Regions from separate parts of the Paenibacillus kribbensis genome, predicted to be linked through region 3. Evidence: riboswitches for the same ligand, from Rfam matches in the RefSeq annotation. Region 3 holds a riboswitch; each other region holds the start of a gene.
The links. Region 3 has a riboswitch for thiamine pyrophosphate ahead of thiC (phosphomethylpyrimidine synthase ThiC). Riboswitches for the same ligand answer to the same signal wherever they lie in the genome.
Positions count from the first base shown of each region.

Region 1: linked by a shared signal. The riboswitch ahead of B4V02_RS11440 (thiamine phosphate synthase) and the one ahead of thiC (phosphomethylpyrimidine synthase ThiC) in region 3 are both predicted to bind thiamine pyrophosphate.
Region 2: linked by a shared signal. The riboswitch ahead of B4V02_RS22880 (ABC transporter substrate-binding protein) and the one ahead of thiC (phosphomethylpyrimidine synthase ThiC) in region 3 are both predicted to bind thiamine pyrophosphate.

Region 1 covers NZ_CP020028.1:2,517,242-2,520,523, reverse strand. The annotation lists gene thiO (glycine oxidase ThiO) at 1-866, opposite strand, end outside; gene B4V02_RS11440 (thiamine phosphate synthase) at 928-1,521, opposite strand; TPP riboswitch at 1,854-1,962, opposite strand; gene B4V02_RS11435 (ABC-F family ATP-binding cassette domain-containing protein) at 2,057-3,282, opposite strand, start outside.
Region 2 covers NZ_CP020028.1:5,133,742-5,137,023, reverse strand. The annotation lists gene B4V02_RS22880 (ABC transporter substrate-binding protein) at 310-1,356, opposite strand; TPP riboswitch at 1,548-1,657, opposite strand; gene B4V02_RS22875 (bifunctional 2',3'-cyclic-nucleotide 2'-phosphodiesterase/3'-nucleotidase) at 1,907-3,282, shown strand, end outside.
Region 3 covers NZ_CP020028.1:4,820,408-4,823,689, reverse strand. The annotation lists gene B4V02_RS21485 (alpha/beta hydrolase) at 1-417, opposite strand, end outside; gene B4V02_RS21480 (IclR family transcriptional regulator) at 715-1,458, shown strand; TPP riboswitch at 1,555-1,667, shown strand; gene thiC (phosphomethylpyrimidine synthase ThiC) at 1,849-3,282, shown strand, end outside.

The sequences.
Region 1 (3,282 bases), 2.3 Mb from region 3:
TCCAAACCTGCAACAGTCACTTCTGTGTCATCGTGATGCGGAAGGCTCGTAGCCCCTATCCAAAGCTCGTTCTTCTGCTTCGGCACAAGGTAAACATCATCGGCATAAATGGTATATTCCAAAGGGTGATCCTTCAAGGAGACGGCAACTGCTTCACCCTTGACCGGATAAAGCGGGTAATAAAAGCCCACTTGCTCTAGCAAATTCATGCTCTCCAAGCCTCCGGCAATAATGACCTGGTTGCAGGAAACAAAGCCGCTATCTGTCACTACACCGCAAACCCGGCCATTCTGTACGACCAACTGCTCTGCATGGGTACCGGACCCTATTGTTGCACCCAACACTGTAGCTGCTCCCGTATAAGCACGGCACAGCTGTACGGGGAAGAGTTGTGTCTCCTTCGATCGATATATAGCTCCAATCGCTTGACGATCTATGCCCGGAATCCGTCTGGCCAATTCCCCGGCATCCCACCACTCAGGCTGATTATCCTCGCGCGTATTAGCAGCTTTCCAGCGTTTTTCACCCTCAGCTTCCGAACGGAAAGGAGTTACAAAACCTTCTGTACGAAATTCTACTGAAACACCAGACAACCGCTCCAGCTCACGAACTAGCTCAGGGAATGCATCCCGACTTGTGCGAGCAAATTGTTCAAACTCAGGGTCGGCGAACTCTTCACTCTCCGCCGCAAGCATTCCGACCGCTGCCCCCGAGGCTCCCTCACCCGGCATCATTCGCTCCAGCATAATCGTACTGCGCCCTTCCCTGGCCACATGATAAGCAATGGAACTGCCGATCACACCTCCACCTATGACCAAGCATTCAGCATGTCCTATAACTGTAGCCTCTGTGTGTATCTTTAGCATGTGTTATATCTCCTCTCCACTGACCATACTGCTTTCGAATTTCTACTACTCTCGTTCCCTGCTACAGATTGTGGGCTACCTGATCTACCATTTGTCTATATTCCATCACAGCCGCAATTGGCGACTCAGCTTCCCATATGCCGGACATCACTGCAATTCCGCTTGCTCCAGCATGATAAAGCTCTGGAATATGATGCGGTTGTATGCCGCCGAGCGCAATCACAGGAATGTTCGACAAGCTGCATATCCGCTTAAGCTGGGCTGTACCCCGCGGCACAACACCGGGCTTACATTGGGTCTCATATACATGACCATACAGTACATAGTCAGCTCCAGCCCGTTCGGCCATCTGCACCTCCTCCAGGGAATGCACTGACACTCCACAGCGTGTCCCCTTTGGAAGCAGGCTTTTCACATCCCTGACAGGTAAACCACTAGCCGGTAGCTGGACAGCTCCAGCCAAGGTAAGCAAAGCTACATCCACACGGTCATTGACTGCAATTTGCTGCAAAGGAACTCCCTGCCCTACCATGCTGCGGATCAAAGCAAGCAATTCTGAGGCACCCTTCTGCTTCAGGCGTGCGTGCACATAATGAACATACGGATAAATAGCAGCAGCCAGTTGGGGTACATCTGCATGGTAGCCACTTTCCATCGTAATCACGTGTAATTCGATCTCGTTTTCACCTCACATTGAACTAAGAATATGAACTAAAGTTATAAAATAATCGTATAAGCTGAACCTATATCGTTGCAGCTCCATATCGCGAAATAACATACGGAGCCAGCCACAAGTACCAGCAATAATGAAAGGAGAACATATGTGAATCCGTATACGGAAGTTCGACAGGCAAAGCCAAACGAAACGCAAAAAAACCACTTCCCAGAGGAAGTGGTTTCACGAACGTCCAATAATCGAACGGACAATCAAATCCGTATACGTATATCGTCCCACGCACAAACAAAAGTAATGATGCGATTACCTTGCTTGTACGGCGCTCACTTCCCTACGCTGGCATAACCCAGATCAGGTGCAAAGGGTCCGAAATCCATTTATTCCGTCTCAGCCGCATGGGCGGCTCCCCTAGTGTGACTATTATATTGTATCAGCTACAAATAGCTTAGCATATTTTTCTAATTCTGCAACCCCCACTTTTTGTGAAGCATAACAGAACTGAATTTTTTTGATTCTAGTTGACTTTACTTGACCACTCTTCCACATTCCACGTTTTGGTTACCCAGTCCTCGTAAAAATCCGGTTCGTGCGAGACGAGCAATATAGTCCCTTTATATTCCTTCAGGGCACGTTTAAGCTCGTCCTTTGCTTTAACATCCAAGTGATTGGTAGGCTCGTCAAACAGAACCCAGTTGCTTTCCCGCATTAACAATTTGCACAGACGTACTTTAGCCTGCTCACCACCACTAAGCGCAGACAGAGGACGTGTGATATGCTCATTTTTCAATCCGCAACGGGCCAAATGCGCTCTTACTTCATGCTGGTTCAAATGTGGAAACTCATTCCACACATCGTCAATCGGTGTGATTTTGCCCGCTTTTACTTCCTGCTCAAAATAAGCCGGCTGCAAGAAATCGCCTTGATAGGTTTTTCCGCTAATTGGCGGTATTTTTCCCAGAATAGTTTTGAGCAATGTTGATTTACCGACACCGTTGCAGCCTACAATTGCAATTTTTTCGCCACGTTCAATCGTCATGGACATTTTAGGCAACAGGGCATGAGTATAGCCAATTTCAAAATCAATTCCCTCAAAAACCGTTTTCCCGCTCGCACGTGCTTCTTTAAATTGAAAGGTTGGCTTGGCAGCTTCTTCGGGCTTATCAATACGTTCGATCCGATCAAGCTGCTTTTCACGGCTCTTCGCCCGGCCTGATGTGGATGCACGCGCCTTGTTGCGCTGAATAAAGTCTTCCTGTTTCTTAATATATTCCTGTTGCTTCTCATAAGCATCAATATGCTGCGCTTTGTTCAGATCCGCCATCTCAAGGAACTTTTCATAATTTGCTGAATAGCGGGTCATCTTGGCAAATTCAAGGTGATAAATAACATTAACGACCTGGTTCATGAACTCCGTATCATGCGAAATAAGAATAAATGCATAAGGATAATCCTTCAAATAACGTGTAAGCCATTCGATATGCTCAACATCCAAATAGTTGGTTGGCTCATCCAGCAGGAGGACGTTTGGCTTTTCCAACAGCAGCTTGGCCAGAAGCACCTTAGTCCGTTGTCCACCACTAAGCGCGGATACATCCCGATCCAGTCCGATGGCCGAGAGACCCAGCCCGTTCGCCATTTCTTCAACCTTTACATCAATGAGGTAAAAATCCCCCATATCCAGTTGCTCCTGAATTTCACCCATCTGTTCCAGCAGCACTTCCAGCTCTTCGGGAGAAGCAT
Region 2 (3,282 bases), 310 kb from region 3:
CTGTTGCTGTGGGATTCTTCGATTATTTAAGTTATTCAAAGGTAAGAATCCCCCTGAGCGTATGCTTCCGAAGCCAGCTTTCCTAAAGAAAGCTTTCAGGCGAACGCTCCGCTTCTCCAGATTCAAATGAACCGCTCCGCTGCTGCCCGCCTTAAAAGCTTTCCGTAGGAAAGCTCGCTTCGGAAGCATCACCTCCCCGGATTTCTACCCTGCTGAGGCTTTATTCGAGAAATCCGGGGGCGGTGGCGATGGGAAGCATCATCCGACCGCGTAGTGGCACAAAGGCTACTTCAAGTTCGATTTACAAGATCAACGCTTGGGCAAAAAGTCGTTTGTGAAGGCTTTGTCGACTTCCAAAGGCTTGCTGAGCAGCTTGCGTTCGTACATCCAGTCTGAATAGTTTTGCCATACCTCCGCTTTTTGCACACCCCATTGCGCAGCATCATCCTGATAACGCGGGCTTAGCCATTTTTGGCTGGCCAGTACCAGCTTTTTGTCCAGCTCCGGTACGGCTTTGCTTAGGATATCCGCGGATTCTTCAGGATGAGCAATGGTGTATTCATAGCCTTGGGCGGTGGCGTCCATGAACGATTTGACCAGCTCAGGATCATTTTTAATCGTCTGTTCATTGCTCACAATCACAGGCGTATAGTAATCAAGGCTTTTGGAATAATCTTTTACATACAGCATATCCAGGGGTTCACCTCGAAGTTGAGCCTCGATCCCGGTCCATGCGTAGAAAATCCAGGCAAAGTCGATATCCCGCTTCACGGCTGTAAAATAGTCGGCATTGCCCATATTCATAATCTTCACTTTGCTCACATCGGCCTTGTCTGAATCCATGATGGATTTCATGACCGCTTCTTCTACGGGTGAACCCCAGCCGCCGTATTTCTTCCCTTCAAAATCTTTGGGGCTTTTAATGCCGCGGTCTACCGGGGCTGCGAAGCCTGAGGTATTATGCTGAATAACCGCAGCGATAGATACGAGTGGTACGCCTTGCGTACGAGCCTGAGTGACGCCCTCTTGATAGCTGATCCCAAAAGGTGCCGCATTCGAAGCAACCATTTGATCGGCTCCGCCTGAACCAGGTTGGACAATTTGGACATTCAAGCCTGCTTTTTCGTAAAATCCTTTATCCTTGGCGACATAGAGTCCTGTATGATTCGTATTTGGTGTCCAGTCAAGTACAACTTTAACATCCTTAAGCCCCTTTGCCGGGGTGGAAGCTGGAGCGTTGGTAGCAGGTGCCGCCTCCTGGGTTGTAGAGGGGGAGCCTCCGCCGCAGGCGGTCAGTGTCAGGGCCATGAGCCACAGACTAATCAGTCCCAGGCTTAACATTTTCATGCGCTTCATCGTTGTGTTCTCTCCTTTTAATTACCCGTCATCCGTCGAATCAGACAGCCTATGTTCCCATTTCATAAAAATAACATCTGCCGGACTCTCTCTTTCCAACAACTTAATCTTCAACAAAAAAAGCGCCCCGTGTTCCGGGACGCTTGCGCTTGTATATACCAAAGTAGGGGATGGACCTATGTAAAAAAGGCACATCTTAGCTTAAGCATTCCTACGCTGGCATTACCCAGATCAGGTTGTAAGGGTCAGTGTCTTGGGACACACTCTCAGCCGGCCGATTCCAGCACCCCTGGCATTGTATGGTTTGATGGGTTTGTTTATTCGGGTTTACTACGACGATTATATGCCTTGAAGGCGGAGCTGTCCAGCATGGAGGAAGAGATGACGGTTCATTTGCGAGAAAATTAATTATTTTTTTATAAATAACTTTGGTCAAATGACTACTCTTTTGTCTGGCGTTGGATTAAAATAGGAATGGTGGGTTCGAAACTTACATATATGTGCAAAAGTATGTATATGAGCCATACACCTTAATAAGGAGGGGTATATTTTGTTATTTCGTAAAAATTGGTTTAAAGGGTTTACAGCAGCGGTTGTAGCTTGCAGCATGCTGGTGTTTACAGCTGCTCCGTCCTGGGCTGCCACCGATTCTCGGGACAGCGCCATAGTGAATTTGCGGATCATGGAAACAACGGATATTCACACGACGTTGATGAACTACGATTATTATGCAGATAAGGAAACCAACGAATATGGCTTGATTAACACTGCCGGACTGATCCAGCAGGCGCGTAGTGAAACAAGAAACAGCATGCTGTTCGATAACGGTGATTTGTTGCAGGGCAATCCATTAGGCGATTATATGGCCAGAAACAAAACCTTTTTGCAAGAAGGCGGTGTCCATCCGGTCTACAAGATGATGAACTTGATGGGCTATGATGCGGCTACTGTGGGCAACCACGAATTTAACTATGGTCTCGACTTTTTGGAGAAATCGCTTAAGGGAGCCGAATTCCCTTACGTAAATGCGAACGTTTACTATGACAACGGGGGCCAAGGTACTAAAAATTATTTTACCCCTTATCAGATTCTCAATAAAACGGTAACGGACGAGAAGGGCCAAGAGCACACGCTCAGAGTGGGTGTAATCGGTCTGGTAACTCCTCAAATTATGCAGTGGGATAAAGCCAATTTGCAGGGTAAGGTCGTTACGAAGGATATTGTGGAAACGGCGAAAAAGTTCATTCCTCAAATGAAATTGGAAGGTGCCGACATTATTGTCGTACTTGCACACACGGGTTATGAGGATGTGCCGCAAACACCAATGATGGAGAATGCCGTTAAATATTTGAGCCAGGTGGACGGAATCAACGCTATTCTGTTTGGGCATGCTCATAAATCTTTCCCCGGCCCTGATTTTAAAGGAATGAGCGGTGTAGATCTGGATAAAGGAACCATTAATGGCGTACCGGCTGTAGAAGCTTCCTCTTGGGGCAAGGAACTGGGTATTATTGACCTGAGTCTGGAAAAGAAAAAAGATGTGTGGAGCGTGACTAATTCTCAGTCAGAAGTGCGTCCAGTTGTGAATACCCAAACTCAGGCTGTGAAGACGAACCCTGAGTTTAAACTGGTAGATGCGGTCAAGGAAGAGCATAAAGGAACGCTGGATTATGTTCGTCAACCGGTTGGAACCACAACCGCACCGATTACCAGTTATTTTGCATTGGTTCAGGATGACCCATCTATTCAGATTGTGACGAATGCACAAAAATGGTACGTACAAAACCATCTGAAAGGGACCGAATACGAAAATCTTCCCGTATTGTCGGCTGGCGCTCCATTCAAGGCCGGTGGTCGCAACGGTGCCGAGTATTACACGAACATTCCGCAAGGTACGATTGCGATTAAAAACGTATCCGATCTGTA
Region 3 (3,282 bases):
CACATTAAAGTTCAGACTATGGGCATAATGCGCCAGATCATACATGGGAATCCAGCTTTCTTCGCGGTTGGCCCCATATCCATGGCTGAAAATAATCGTTTTCCGCGATTGATCCGCCGGGATATACCAGCCTTGCACCATGCGGCTGCCGTCCTTGGCGGGGAAGCTGACTTCCTCATAGGCCATTCCCTTCGCCTGCATCGGGTTGGAGTACAGCGGTGCTACCGTCGGATTGGTGAGAACCCATGCAATGTAGGCGTGCAGAGCGATAAAACAAAACAACAGAAAAAATACGACCGATAGCAGCAGCGCAATCACAATGTGCTTGAACCGCAGCATACGGGGATTAATCAGTGGGATGGACGGCTCCTGAACAGCGGTTTGTAGCTGAGAACTGCGCTGGGATGTCGAAATCATGTAAGAGCCTCCTTATAAAAAATTGAACTTCATGCTATGGAATTTAGGTACAAATTCACTTGAAAATGATAGTGTATGTCCACTTGATACCTATTATCGTATGATGGTGATTATCCAAAGTCAACGCCTGCACCGGAAAAGTAAAAATGATGCAAAGAATTGTCGATGTTTGTTCTTTTTCTGTAATATAGCTGTCACAAAAACATCGGTTTACAGTAGCCGCGAGTATTCTATATAATTTATGTAACCATGTTTCATGGTGTGAAACGAAAATGGATACAAGGGGAGCGGTTCACGATGGAAGACCGTAAATTAACCGTTCGCGCTGTGGAGCGTGCACTTGATATATTGCTGTGTTTTACCGCAGACTCGGATCTTGGTCTGACGGAGATTGCCTCCAAAATTGGACTACATAAAAGCACGGTTCACCGGCTGCTGACAACGCTTGAGGATCGTGGCTTTGTCGTTCGAAATTCCGCAACCGAAAAATACCGGCTCGGCTTCCGCATATGGGAGCTGTCTACCCATTTGTCACAAAGCGACGAGCCGGCAGTGCTGCTGCAGCCTGCGATGGAAGGGTTGCGTGACCGTCTGGGTGAGACGGTCAGCTTATACTTGCGGGACGGCAGCATGCGTATTCGCATTCAGGCCGTTCAGAGCAACCAGCCCATCCGCCGCGTTGCGCCTGTGGGTGCGCGTATGCCGCTGGCTGTGGGGGCTTCCAGCAAGGTGCTGGCGGCCTTTATGCCGCCACAGGAGCTGGAAACCCTGCTAAGGGGGGATGAATGGCCGTCCTCGGTAGACCCGGAGGTCTATAAAGCACAGCTGCAGGACATTCGTGAGAAGGGGTATGCAACCAGCTATGAAGAACGGGAGCCAGGTGCAGCCGCTGTGGCAGCGCCTGTGGTGAACCGGAAGGGACAGGTCGCTGCGGCCTTGTCTGTATCCGGTCCGGTCAGCCGACTTGCACCTGAGACGCTGCATGATTTTGCCCCGATTTTGATCGAAGCTGCGAAGGAAATGGGGCTTATGCTCCCGTAACAGGACCAGAGAAGGGTTGCCAAAGCAATAATTTTAAAGTAATCTGATGAGGATGGCGGGATGTCTGTTATCGCCGCCTCATGCAAATTGAAGTATCACAGTTACTGGGGGAGCCTGTAATGCCGGGCTGAGATGGAATCGTGCAAGATTCCGGACCCTTTGCACCTGATCTGGATCATACCAGCGTAGGGAAGTAATCGGCCATTGAAATGTATACGTAGCTGCTGCCTAAGAAGGCGCATGGAATATATTATTCTGTGTGTGTACTTTTGGATAGCTCTTCGTTAGATTAGCCGGTTCCCTGGGGAACCGGCTTTTTTGCATAGATCAGCCACCCTGGGAATGGTTCCGGATCGGTGTGTCATTTCATCGAAACGGGAGGAACGAACAATGAAACCGACGGAAACAGAAGAAACTGAAGTGAAGACAAGTGCAGAGCAAGCTGACGGAGTAAAACCCTTTCCGGGGAGCCGCAAGGTGTATATTCAAGGCTCGCGGCCGGATATTGCCGTGCCAGAGCGTGAAATCGCTCTGCACCCCACACATACGCCGGAGGGCACCGAGCATCATGAGCCCTTGCGTGTGTACGACACGAGCGGTCCGATGACTGACGAAGCCTATCAGGTGGACATCCGCCGCGGGCTGCCCCCGTTGCGGAGGGCCTGGGTGCTGGAACGGGGCGATGCCGAAGCTTATGAGGGACGCACGGTTAAGCCGGAGGATAATGGGCTGAAGCCCGGTTCCAAACGGGAAGCGGTGGAATTTCCCGGCGTGACCCATCGTCCGCTTCGTGCCTTACAAGGGCGCACGGTGACGCAAATGCACTATGCTCGCAAGGGAATCATTACGCCCGAGATGGAGTTTGCGGCCATTCGCGAAGGGGTGGAGCCCGAGTTTGTGCGACAGGAGCTGGCGGCGGGACGGGCGATTTTGCCTTCCAACATCAATCACCCGGAAAGTGAGCCGATGGTCATTGGGCGTCATTTTCACGTGAAGATCAATGCGAACATTGGTAATTCTGCGGTCACGTCCTCCATTGAGGAGGAAGTGGAGAAGATGACCTGGGCTGTGCGCTGGGGCTCGGATACGGTCATGGACCTGTCCACAGGCCGTAATATCCATACGACGCGTGAATGGATCATCCGGAATTCCCCTGTGCCGATTGGAACCGTACCGCTGTATCAAGCGCTTGAAAAGGTGAACGGCCAAGCTGAGGCACTGACGTGGGAGATGTATCGCGATACCCTGATTGAGCAGGCGGAGCAGGGTGTGGACTATTTTACAATTCATGCGGGCGTGCTTCTGCGCTATATCCCGATGACGGCGAACAGAATGACGGGAATTGTCTCCCGGGGCGGGTCGATTATGGCGGCCTGGTGCCTTGCGCACCATCAGGAGAACTTTTTGTACACGCATTTTGAAGAAATATGCGAAATCATGAAAGCTTACGATGTAGCCTTTTCCCTCGGGGATGGGCTGCGTCCGGGCAGCATCTATGATGCGAATGATGAAGCACAGTTTGCAGAACTGGAAACGCTGGGTGAGCTAACGCAAATCGCGTGGAAGCATGACGTCCAGGTCATGATCGAAGGTCCGGGGCATGTTCCGATGCACAAAATCAAGGAGAATGTGGATTTACAAATGGAAATTTGCCAGGAAGCTCCTTTTTATACTTTGGGACCGCTCACGACGGATATTGCGCCTGGCTACGATCATATTACCTCAGCCATCGGAGCAGCCATGATCGGTTGGTTCGGGACGTCCATGCTATGTTATGTTACGCCGAAGGAGCATTTGGGCCTGCCGAACAAGGATGATGTTCGT